2 regions of the Agrobacterium sp. LEGMi-208b genome follow, and region 1 is predicted to be linked to the other one. Evidence: predicted binding sites of a transcription regulator. Region 1 holds the regulator's gene; the other holds the start of a gene.

What was found. Region 1 encodes PhoB, which activates phosphate uptake and scavenging genes when phosphate is short. Its sites were predicted from a motif close to TGTCATNNANCTGTCAT; they were not measured.
Region 2: the regulator PhoB is predicted to act here: its motif matches at 2,707-2,723, upstream of AC5YUO_RS01775 (bifunctional 2',3'-cyclic-nucleotide 2'-phosphodiesterase/3'-nucleotidase).

The regions. Positions count from the first base shown of each region.
Region 1 covers NZ_CM183445.1:1,172,396-1,177,556, reverse strand. The annotation lists gene pstA (phosphate ABC transporter permease PstA) at 1-716, shown strand, start outside; gene pstB (phosphate ABC transporter ATP-binding protein PstB) at 731-1,546, shown strand; gene phoU (phosphate signaling complex protein PhoU) at 1,642-2,367, shown strand; gene phoB (phosphate regulon transcriptional regulator PhoB) at 2,398-3,081, shown strand; gene AC5YUO_RS05850 (GcrA family cell cycle regulator) at 3,462-3,995, opposite strand; gene AC5YUO_RS05845 (aspartate aminotransferase family protein) at 4,426-5,161, shown strand, end outside.
Region 2 covers NZ_CM183445.1:347,257-352,417, reverse strand. The annotation lists gene AC5YUO_RS01780 (DUF2087 domain-containing protein) at 1-472, shown strand, start outside; gene AC5YUO_RS01775 (bifunctional 2',3'-cyclic-nucleotide 2'-phosphodiesterase/3'-nucleotidase) at 639-2,627, opposite strand; gene AC5YUO_RS01770 (PilZ domain-containing protein) at 2,843-3,178, opposite strand; gene AC5YUO_RS01765 (DUF1203 domain-containing protein) at 3,276-3,743, opposite strand; gene AC5YUO_RS01760 (DUF4344 domain-containing metallopeptidase) at 3,907-4,791, shown strand; gene AC5YUO_RS01755 (dihydrofolate reductase family protein) at 4,844-5,161, shown strand, end outside.

The sequences.
Region 1 (5,161 bases):
GCATCTTCGTCAACGGCGCCTCAAGCCGTCCGGAAGCGGCGGGTGTCGGCGTGGCGCTGATCGGCTCCTTCTACATGATGCTGATCGTGCTGGTGCTGTCGCTGCCGATCGGTGTTGCCGCTTCGATCTATCTTGAGGAATTCGCTCCGAAGAACCGTCTGACGGATCTTATCGAGGTGAATATCAACAATCTCGCGGCCGTTCCTTCGATCGTTTACGGTCTGCTCGGTCTCTCGGTCTTCATCAACTTCATGGGCTTTCCGCGGTCGGCTTCGCTGGTCGGTGGTCTCGTCCTGACGCTGATGACCCTGCCGACGATCATCATCGCGACCCGCGCAGCCCTCAAAGCCGTGCCGCCGTCGATCCGCGCCGCAGCCCTCGGTCTCGGCGCGTCCAAGATGCAGACGATTTTCCATCATGTGCTGCCGCTTGCCATGCCCGGCATCCTGACCGGCACCATCATCGGTCTCGCCCACGCGCTGGGCGAAACGGCGCCGCTGCTGCTGATCGGCATGGTGGCATTCGTCGCGAATTACCCGACAACGCCGATGGATCCGTCCACGGCCCTGCCGGTGCAGATTTACATGTGGGCGAACGAAGCCGAGCGCGCCTTTGTCGAAAGGACATCCGGCGCTATCATCATCCTGCTTTTGTTCCTCATCGTCATGAATGTTGGCGCAATCCTGTTGCGTCGCCGCTTCGAACGGCGCTGGTAGAGGGAGCTTGAGCAATGAACATGTTGTCGGAAGCAGCAGTTGAAAAGGCGCTGGACAAGAAAATGAATGAAGTCTCATACAAGATGATCGGCAAGGACGTTTCGGTTTATTACGGCGAGAAGCGCGCGCTTTACGACGTGAACCTCAACGTTCGGGAAAATACGGTGACCGCGTTGATCGGCCCGTCCGGCTGCGGTAAATCCACCTTCCTGCGTACCCTGAACCGTATGAATGATACGATCGACGGCTGCCGGGTCACCGGCAAGATCACGCTCGACACCGACGATATTTACGATCAGCAGATCGACGTCGTGGAACTGCGCGCCCGTGTCGGCATGGTGTTCCAGAAGCCGAACCCCTTTCCGAAGTCGATCTACGAGAATATTTCCTACGGCCCGCGCATCCACGGTCTCGCCCGCAACAAGGCGGATATGGACCAGATCGTCGAGCAGAGCCTGCAGAAGGCGGGTCTCTGGAACGAGGTGAAGGATCGCCTGCACGAATCCGGCACCGGCCTTTCCGGTGGTCAGCAGCAGCGTCTGTGCATTGCCCGCGCGGTTGCCGTCAGCCCGGAAGTGATCCTGATGGACGAGCCCTGCTCGGCGCTCGACCCGATTGCGACCGCAAAGGTCGAGGAGCTGATCCACGAGCTGCGCACCAATTACACGATCGTCATCGTCACACACTCCATGCAGCAGGCGGCCCGTGTTTCCCAGCGCACGGCCATGTTCCATCTTGGCCATCTTGTCGAGGAAAACGAAACCGACAAGATGTTCACCAATCCCGACGATCAGCGCACGCAGGATTACATCATGGGCCGCTTCGGCTGATCCCGGCCGGCGCTTTATCGAAACCGAACAAGACTGGTGCCTCTGCCGTGCCCGCTCTGGGCACGCGCATGCAGGCCAAGCCGGAGGACTAGACCATGACACAGACAACGACCCATTCGCATATCGTTTCCGTCTATGACGATGAATTGAAGTTTCTGACGCGCCGCATCGCGGAAATGGGCGGTCTTGCGGAACAGATGTGCGCCGACGCCGTGCGTGCGCTCGTCAATTCCGATGCCGCACTTGCGCAGAAGGTCATTTCCGACGATACGATCCTCGACCATTCCGAGCGGGAGATCGGCGACAAGGCCATCGTCACCATCGCCAGACGTCAGCCGATGGCGGCCGATCTTCGCGAGATCATCGGCACCCTGCGTATCGCCGGCGACCTCGAGCGCGTCGGTGATCTCGGTAAGAACACCGCCAAGCGCGTCATCGCGGTTGCCGGAACCGGCGTGCCGCGCAAGCTCGCCCGCGGCATCGAGCATCTGTCGGAGCTGGCACTGGTGCAGCTCAAGGAAGTCCTTGACGTCTATTCCACACGCTCCGCCGAGAAGGCCAATGCCATCCGCGAGCGCGACGAGGAAATCGACGCCATGTATACGTCGCTCTTCCGCGAGCTTCTGACCTACATGATGGAAGATCCGCGCAACATCACCACCTGCACGCATCTTCTTTTCTGCGCCAAGAACATCGAGCGTATCGGCGACCACGCCACCAATATCGCCGAAACGATCTATTACATGACCACCGGCAGCCAGCCGGAGGGCGAGCGTCCGAAGGACGACAGTTCCAACACGCTCGGTTCGGTGACCGAGTAACAGACAAGCAGCGGCTTGCGGAGTTAGCATATGGTGCCCAAGATTGCAGTTGTGGAAGACGAGGAAGCGCTAAGCGTCCTGCTTCGTTACAATCTCGAGGCTGAGGGATATGACGTCGACACGATACCCCGTGGCGACGAGGCGGAAATCAGGCTGCAGGAGCGTATTCCGGATCTTCTCATCCTGGACTGGATGTTGCCCGGCGTTTCCGGCATCGAACTGTGCCGGCGGCTTAGAATGCGGCCGGAAACCGAACGCCTGCCCATCATCATGCTGACGGCGCGCGGCGAGGAAAGCGAACGGGTTCGTGGCCTCGCCACCGGCGCCGACGATTATGTCGTCAAGCCGTTCTCGACGCCGGAACTCATGGCCCGCGTCAAGGCCATGCTGCGCCGGGCTCGTCCTGAGGTTCTGTCTTCGGTGCTGAAATGCGGTGATATCGAACTGGATCGCGAGACCCATCGCGTTCACCGGAAAAGCCGCGAAGTGCGCCTCGGCCCGACGGAGTTCCGGCTGCTGGAATTCCTGATGACCTCTCCGGGCCGGGTATTCTCCCGCTCGCAATTGCTGGATGGCGTCTGGGGCCACGATATCTATGTGGATGAGCGTACCGTCGACGTGCATGTCGGACGTCTGCGCAAGGCGCTCAATTTTTCGCATATGCAGGATGTCATCCGCACCGTGCGCGGTGCTGGATATTCGATGGAAGCCTGAGCAAAACCGAAACCGATGGTTTCACTCGGGATAATTCCCCAAAAATCAGAAGGCCCGGGACCGGAATGGGTGTCGGGCCTTTCGATTTTGAACCTTCCGCAAATGCGGCACCCCTGTCATTCTTGGGGGCGATAGACGGTTCGCTGAGATTTGGACTGCGCAGAGAAGCCAGTCAGGAAGGGCGCGGCACGCCGCCGACGAATTCAGAGCATTTGCAGTAAGGGACGCTTCGCGGTTTGCGTCCGCAGATTGCGCAAGAACAAGGATTGGAGCGCCTCTTAAACAACGCGTGCTGCAAGGAGGAACCGCCTTGAATTTTCCCACAAAAAAACGGGCCCGAAGGCCCGTAGTTTTTGAGTGTCAAATGCGTGCCGCAACACTCAAGCCTTGCGACGCTCGCTTACCGGCTGGTAGGCAAGCTTTGCATGGAACTTGCAATAGGGCGAAGATTCCAGTGCTTCACAACCGCAGAAATGGAAATCGTCTTTCAAGGGGTCGCCGACCGGCCACTTGCAGGTGCGCTCCGTCAGTTCCGTCAGCGTCAGGCGACGGGAAATTGGCGTAACCACGTTCTTGGAAGGAACGTATTCGAGAACTTCGGCGGTCTCGATATCGATCTCCTCGTGCAGCGCGGTTGCCGCGTTGGAGCGGTTCAAGGCCCGTGCGGGGGCAGCGCTGACGCGGGTTGCGAAATTCGTCGCGCGTGGGGCAGGGGCGGCAGCGCGCTTGGGCGCGGAACGCGCCGAAGTCACCGGGCCGCCGGCCTTCACGCGGCCAGGCAGGTTAAGGCGATGGACCTTGCCGATTACGGCATTGCGGCTGACACCGCCCAGCTGTGCCGCTATCTGGCTGGCGCTAAGCCCCTCGGACCACAATTTCTTGAGTTTTTCGACCCGCTCGTCTGTCCAGTTCATGCCGCTTCTCCGCTCGTCGCGTATAATGTCGGCAGAATCCCTCTCCGTCTCGCGGGCGTGCCGCGAGCGTGGTTTCCGCCGGATTTTTGGTGACTAGTTCCGCCGCAATGCAGTCTAGTAATTAGCGATTAACCTAGTGCCAGCCTGACTCTGTGGCAAGAGTCGGGGGAATCATCTGGAATCGATTTTCCGGTTTTCCCCAACTTGCTGGCGAGTTGAGTCTGAAAGGCAACACCTTGGGCCTCACCGGCCACCTCCTACTAGTGCTTGAGAAGCCCGGGAAACGCGGACTTTTGTTGACATCGGCAGGCGAAGTGACAATAGTGCCCCTGCCGCCGCGAGGCGGCATTTTTGATTTTCAGGCAAGGGATAACCCCGAAGGCCTATTGACAACGTCTGACAGCGCATCCGCGCAAGGAGTGATACAGCCATGGCCGAAGCCGCCGCGCCATTGTTCGATACATTTGCAAGAGCCCCCCTGCGCTTCGAGCGAGGCGAGGGCGTCTGGCTGTTCACGGAAAGCGGCGAACGATATCTGGATTTTGCAGCCGGTGTCGCGGTCAACTCGCTGGGCCACGCCCATCCGCACCTCGTGGAAGCGATCAAGACCCAGGCCGAGAAGGTCTGGCACGTTTCGAACCTTTATGAAGTACCGGGCCAGGAAAAGCTTGCAAAGCGCCTGGCGGAAGCGACATTCGCGGACAAGGTCTTCTTCACCAATTCCGGCGCGGAAGCGCTGGAATGCGCGATCAAGACCGCGCGCCGTTATCATTATTCCAAGGGACATCCGGAAAAATTCCGGATTATCACCTTCGAAGGCGCCTTTCATGGCCGTACGCTGGCGACGATCGCCGCCGGTGGTCAGCAGAAATATCTCGAAGGTTTCGGTCCCAAGGTCGAGGGTTTCGACCAGGTGCCCTTCGGTGATGTCGATGCGCTGAAGGCCGCCATCACCGCCGAGACGGCCGCGCTTCTGATAGAGCCCATTCAGGGCGAAGGCGGCATTCGCGCGCCCAGCAAAGAATTTCTGCAGCTGCTGCGGTCGCTCTGCGACGAGCATGGCATGCTGCTGATTTTTGATGAGGTCCAGACCGGTGTCGGCCGTACGGGCAAGCTCTTCGCCTATGAGCAGACGGGTGTTGCGCCTGATATCATGGCGGTTGCCA
Region 2 (5,161 bases), 830 kb from region 1:
CGGCAGGCTGGACCGCCAGCCGAGCCATGTGGAGATGCTCAATCTTCTGAGCCGGGCTGCCGGGTTCCGCAATTTCCAGCATCTGCGCGCTTCACGCACCCCATCCGCCGAAAGCGGACCTTCCCGGCCTGAGATCCTGCCGGCCGTGAATGAGGGCAGGGTGCTGAAGACCGTCCGTGTCTTCGATGCCACCGGCCGGCTGATGCAATGGCCAGCCCGGCGCTCGCATCAGGAACTGTGCCTCTGGTATCTATGGGCGAAAATTCCCGCCGGGCGGAGCTTTTCCGAACGGGAATTCAGCAGCTTTCTGGATAACCTGCACCTGTTTGGCGATGCGGCGATGCTGAGGCGCGACATGGTCGGCCTGAGGCTCATCCGCCGCAACCGCGATGGCAGCGATTATAGACGTGTCGAGCAGAAGCCGCCGGCGGAACTGGCGCTTCTGCTGCGAACGCTCGGCGGACGTGATTGAGGGGATAGCTTCGGTATTTAGTTTCCATCAAACTCGGCGTCATCCTCGGGCTTGTCCCGAGGATCTGCTGCGGATTGATTTTGTTGACGTGGTTAGATTCTTGGGACAAGCCCAAGGATGGCGGCAGAGCTTCCCCCTGCCGCCAGCAGCCGAAAGGCCGAAGCCCTCAAAGAACGAGACGGAACTTCGCAAAACCTTCCGCGCCGTCACCGGCATCCTCGATTTTCGCACCCTTGATATCGGCCGCGTAATGGCGACCCTTGGGGCCGGTCTCGAAGATCGCCGTGGTATTGGCGACAGGTGCGAAGGACCAGTTGGCGTCCGCCGACGGGTTGATGGTGCCCTGATCGATGATATAGCGCACGATCACGTCGCGGTTGGTATCGGGGGCGACGAAGATCACCTTGTCGCCGGCGATATCGGGGAATTTGCCGCCGCCGCTTGCCCGGTAATTATTGGTCGCCACCACGAATTTTTGCTCGGGATCGATCGGCTTGCCTTCAAATTGCAAGTTGACGATGCGGTTGCTGTCCGGATTGACGGCCTTGCCGTCCTTGTCGAATTTCGCCGGTTTGGAAATGTCGATCTGATAGGTGACACCATCGATGACATCGAAATTATAGGAGGGGAAATCCGCATTCAGCAGCGGCGCGTCCTTTGCGCCGGCCTCGACCGTGTTGAACATGCCCGCCGACATTTCCAGCCAGTTCTTCACCTGCGCGCCGTTGATCAGCACCGCCTGCACCGTATTGGGGTAGAGGTAAAGATCGGCGACGTTCTTGATGGCGATGTCACCGGCGGGGACATCGGTATAATAATCCGCACCGCCACGACCGCCGGACTTGAAAGGCGCCGCCGCCGAAAGCACGGGCAGATCCTTGTATTGCCCTTCCTTCAGCATGTCCTTGATGTACCAGGTCTGGGCATTGGAGACGATCTGCACGGACGGATCGTCCGCTACCAGCGCGAAATAGGAATAGAGCGGAGCGGACGTCTTGCCCACCGGGCGGCGCACATAGGCAAGGGTTGCCTCGTGATCGGCCTTGGCGGCGGCGAGGACTTCCGCCTTGTCCGTGAAATCGGCGACGACCTTGCGGTTTTCGTCGCGGTGATAAATCGGCCGGGCTTCAGAGGTGAAGTCGACGATCTTCCAGCTCTTGCCGTCCTTTTCGAGCAGCAGGTCGATGAGGCCCATATGCGAGCCCCAGAAACCGCCCATCACCGCCGGCTTGCCCTGCAGCGTGCCCTTCAGCGCATCCACGCCCTCGATACCGTCCCAGGTCTTCGGACCCGGGAAGACGAGATGCTGGTGGCCGGTGAAGATGGCGTCGATGCCTTCCACTCCCGCCAGGTAAAGCGAGGCGTTTTCCATGCGGTCCGTCTGGCCCTTGCCGTCGATGCCGGAATGGGAAAGGGCGATGACGATATCGGCGCCTTCTTCCTTCATGACCGGAACCCAGGCTTTCGCCGCCTCGACGATGTCGCGCGTTTGGGCTTTGCCCTCCAGGTTCTTGGAATCCCACATCATGATCTGCGGCGGCACGAAACCGATGATGCCGACCTTGACCGGGCTCGTTACGCCGCCGCCGTCGCGGATCTGCTTTTCCAGAATGACATAGGGCTTGAAGAACAGCTCGTCGTTTTTCGGATCGGAAGCGAGCTGACCCTTGGTGAGGTTGGCGCAGACGTAAGGGAAACCGGCGCCCGCCAGCGTGTTCGACATATAGTCGAGGCCGTAATTGAATTCGTGGTTGCCGAGCGTGCCGCAATCGTAACCCAGCACGTTCATGGCATTGATGACAGGGTGCTTGTCGCCAGCCTTCATGCCGCGCTCATAGGCGATATAATCGCCGAGCGGATTGCCCTGCAGGAAGTCGCCATTGTCCACCAGCATCGAGTTTCCGGCTTCGGCGCGGATGGTGTCGATGATCGAGGCGGTGCGCGCCAGTCCCATCGTGTCGTTCGGCTTGTCGGCGTAATAATCATAGGGAAAGACATGAACATGGATGTCGGTCGTTTCCATGATACGCAGATGCGCCTGATTGGTCGCCGCGCGTGCAGCAAAAGGATGCAGCATCACCAGCGCCGAGGAGGCTGCGATGCCGCCCAGCAGCGACCTGCGGGTGATGGGGTGGAGAGCGAGAAGCGACGACATGGGAACTCCTTCGGATGAAGCTTGCTCTGTCAGGAAAAATGACAGGGTAGAAGCAATCGCAGAGGAGTCCATCACCAAAATGACAGGCCCGTGACAGATGGGCCTGTTTTCAACCGTTTGATAAATTTTTTGTCATGGGCGCGCGGCGCGGGTGTCGCCGTGCCGGAGAATGCGCATCGTCTGCTCTGCGCATTCCTGTTTTCTGCACCAGCGGGTCAGCGTGCCAGCGTCGGTTTTACTTCTTCGTGGAAGAAGCGGAAATAGGAGGAAAGCTGCGCCAGCGTGTTGGTGGAAAGCTTGAGCTGCAGGCCGAGGCGGTTCATGTGCTGCCACTGAACGACACCCTCGATGAAGCCCAGATCGTCGCTCTGCACCTTGACCCGGCTGCCCTTGGCGGCAGCGAAAGGCCCGTCCAGTTCGAGTGCCATTCCGGTTGCCGAAAGATCGACCACGCGTCCTCTGGTCGACTGGCTGAAATAATGCACGGTCGCAAAAATTCTGGTCTTGCTGCGGGGCGCGGTCCGGGTCGCCATGTTGAGGTTGTTTGTCATCTTGCTGCTCAAATCAATTGTTTCCGATACCCGCATCATGGCCCGGAAAGCTTGAGAGCCGTTTAGTTCTTCTCTTAAAATTGCAGGTAATTGCCGATTATGCTGTATCGATACGGCACTGGTAGCAATTGTTGCGGGCGGATCGCACATGCACATAGGCGACGTCAGCGCGCTCCAGAAGGTGCCGCGCGCGCGAAACGATCTCGCCCGTCGCGGTTACCGCGCCGGTGCCGTAGACGATGCGGTCATCCGCCCCATAACCGCGCACGATGTAGTCAGGGCTGTCCAGCATTGGCGGGACGGTCTCCGTCTGCGGATAGCGTTCACAGGCGGCGGCATGCAGAAACACCGGCCCCGTTTCCGCATAGGGCTGCAGCGAAGGAAAGGGCCGGTAGGCGAGGACCAGCATCCCTTCGCCTTTTCCGATCTGGGAAAGGCAATGGCGGCAGGGCATGCCGCCCGGAGAAACGGCCTTTTCCGGCGGGTTGCCATAGGCATCGGCGGCTCCCGCCCGGAAGGCCCCGGCTTCTTTAGCCGGCATTGCAGTAAAAACGAGATCGGTCATGGTCGGGCCTCCCGGGTTGGCATCGGCGTTGCTTCTTTGCAGCTATGGTCCCGAAACGGATCACTATCCACCCGATTCTTGACAGGCGATGCAACCAGCCCATTGCGTGACTCGTTAGCTTCGGGAATCAGTGACGCTCCTCGTTACCGGAAGGTCTGATTTTATGTTCCGTCGTTTTCTGGCCGCCGTTCCGCTGGCTTTCGTTTCGTTGACGGTTCCGATTGAGGCCGAGGCACAGGTCGCCTCCGGTCTGGATGGCCTGTCCGACGAACAGCTGCAGCAGGCGGTCAATTTCGTCATCGGCAACGCGATCTTCTCGCTTTATCATGAGGGCGCGCGCATGCTGATCTCGGATTTCGGGACGGCGGAAACAGCAAGCGCGCAGGCACCGGCCGATCAATTGGCGGGCACGCTCATCCTGCAGGCCAACGAGGAATGGCTCGACACCGCGCTCGTCAACGCCACCGACAGCTGGTATTTGGCGCGTGAGGCGGAGACTTTGCCCGAGCACGAAGCGCCGGTCTTCTCCGCGCTGGTGCCCGACAGGAGCCGCGATCGCAACATGGCCTGCCTGATGGTCGGCCGCGACAAGGACGGTTATGGCGATCTGGCCGCCATGATGGGGCTTCCCAACGCCGAGTTCGACAAATGTGCTGCCGCCTATCCGGGCGTCGCTTCTGCCTGGGAGAAATTTCTCGCCCCCCACCGCAGCCAGACATCTTCCAGATTTTCCGTCAGCTACGTGCCGCCGCGCGATCCTGACCTTGAGCCCTATGCCATCATGGTCAGGGAATCGAAGGTTCTCGATCTCATCAGCCGCAGTTTCGGCGCTTATGCCCTGAACGGCGACGTCAAGCTGACAGCCAAATCCTGTGGCCGTCCGGATGTCTATTGGTCGGCGGAAAAGCGCGAGATCACCTATTGCTACGAACTTGGCAAGTTCCAGGCGGAGCTGATTGCCGATCACCTGTTGAACACTGTCACAGAAGACAAGGGTGCCGCCGGCGGGCAAATTCCGACGGCGGTTAATCTGGAACGGGAAATCTGAGGTCGATTGCCGGACGCTGGTGATCTGCCTCCTGAATGGGGAGGAGAATGCCATGCCGAAGGTCGTCGTTCGCAATTTCGCCATTTCGCTTGACGGCTATGGCGCAGGACCGGACCAGAGCCTGCAGAACCCGCTGGGCGTGAACGGCGAAGAGCTGCACCAATGGGCTTTCAAGACCCGCACCTTCCACCGCATGTTCGGCAAGGAAGGCGGCTCGACCGGTACGGACGAGAATTTCTCCGAAAAGAGCTTCGAAAATATCGGCGCCTGGGTTTTAGGTCGTAACATGTTCGGCCCTGTGCGCGGCGCTTGGCCGGATGAAAGCTGGAAGGGCTGGTGGGGCGAGGAGCCGCCCTATCATGTCCCGGTT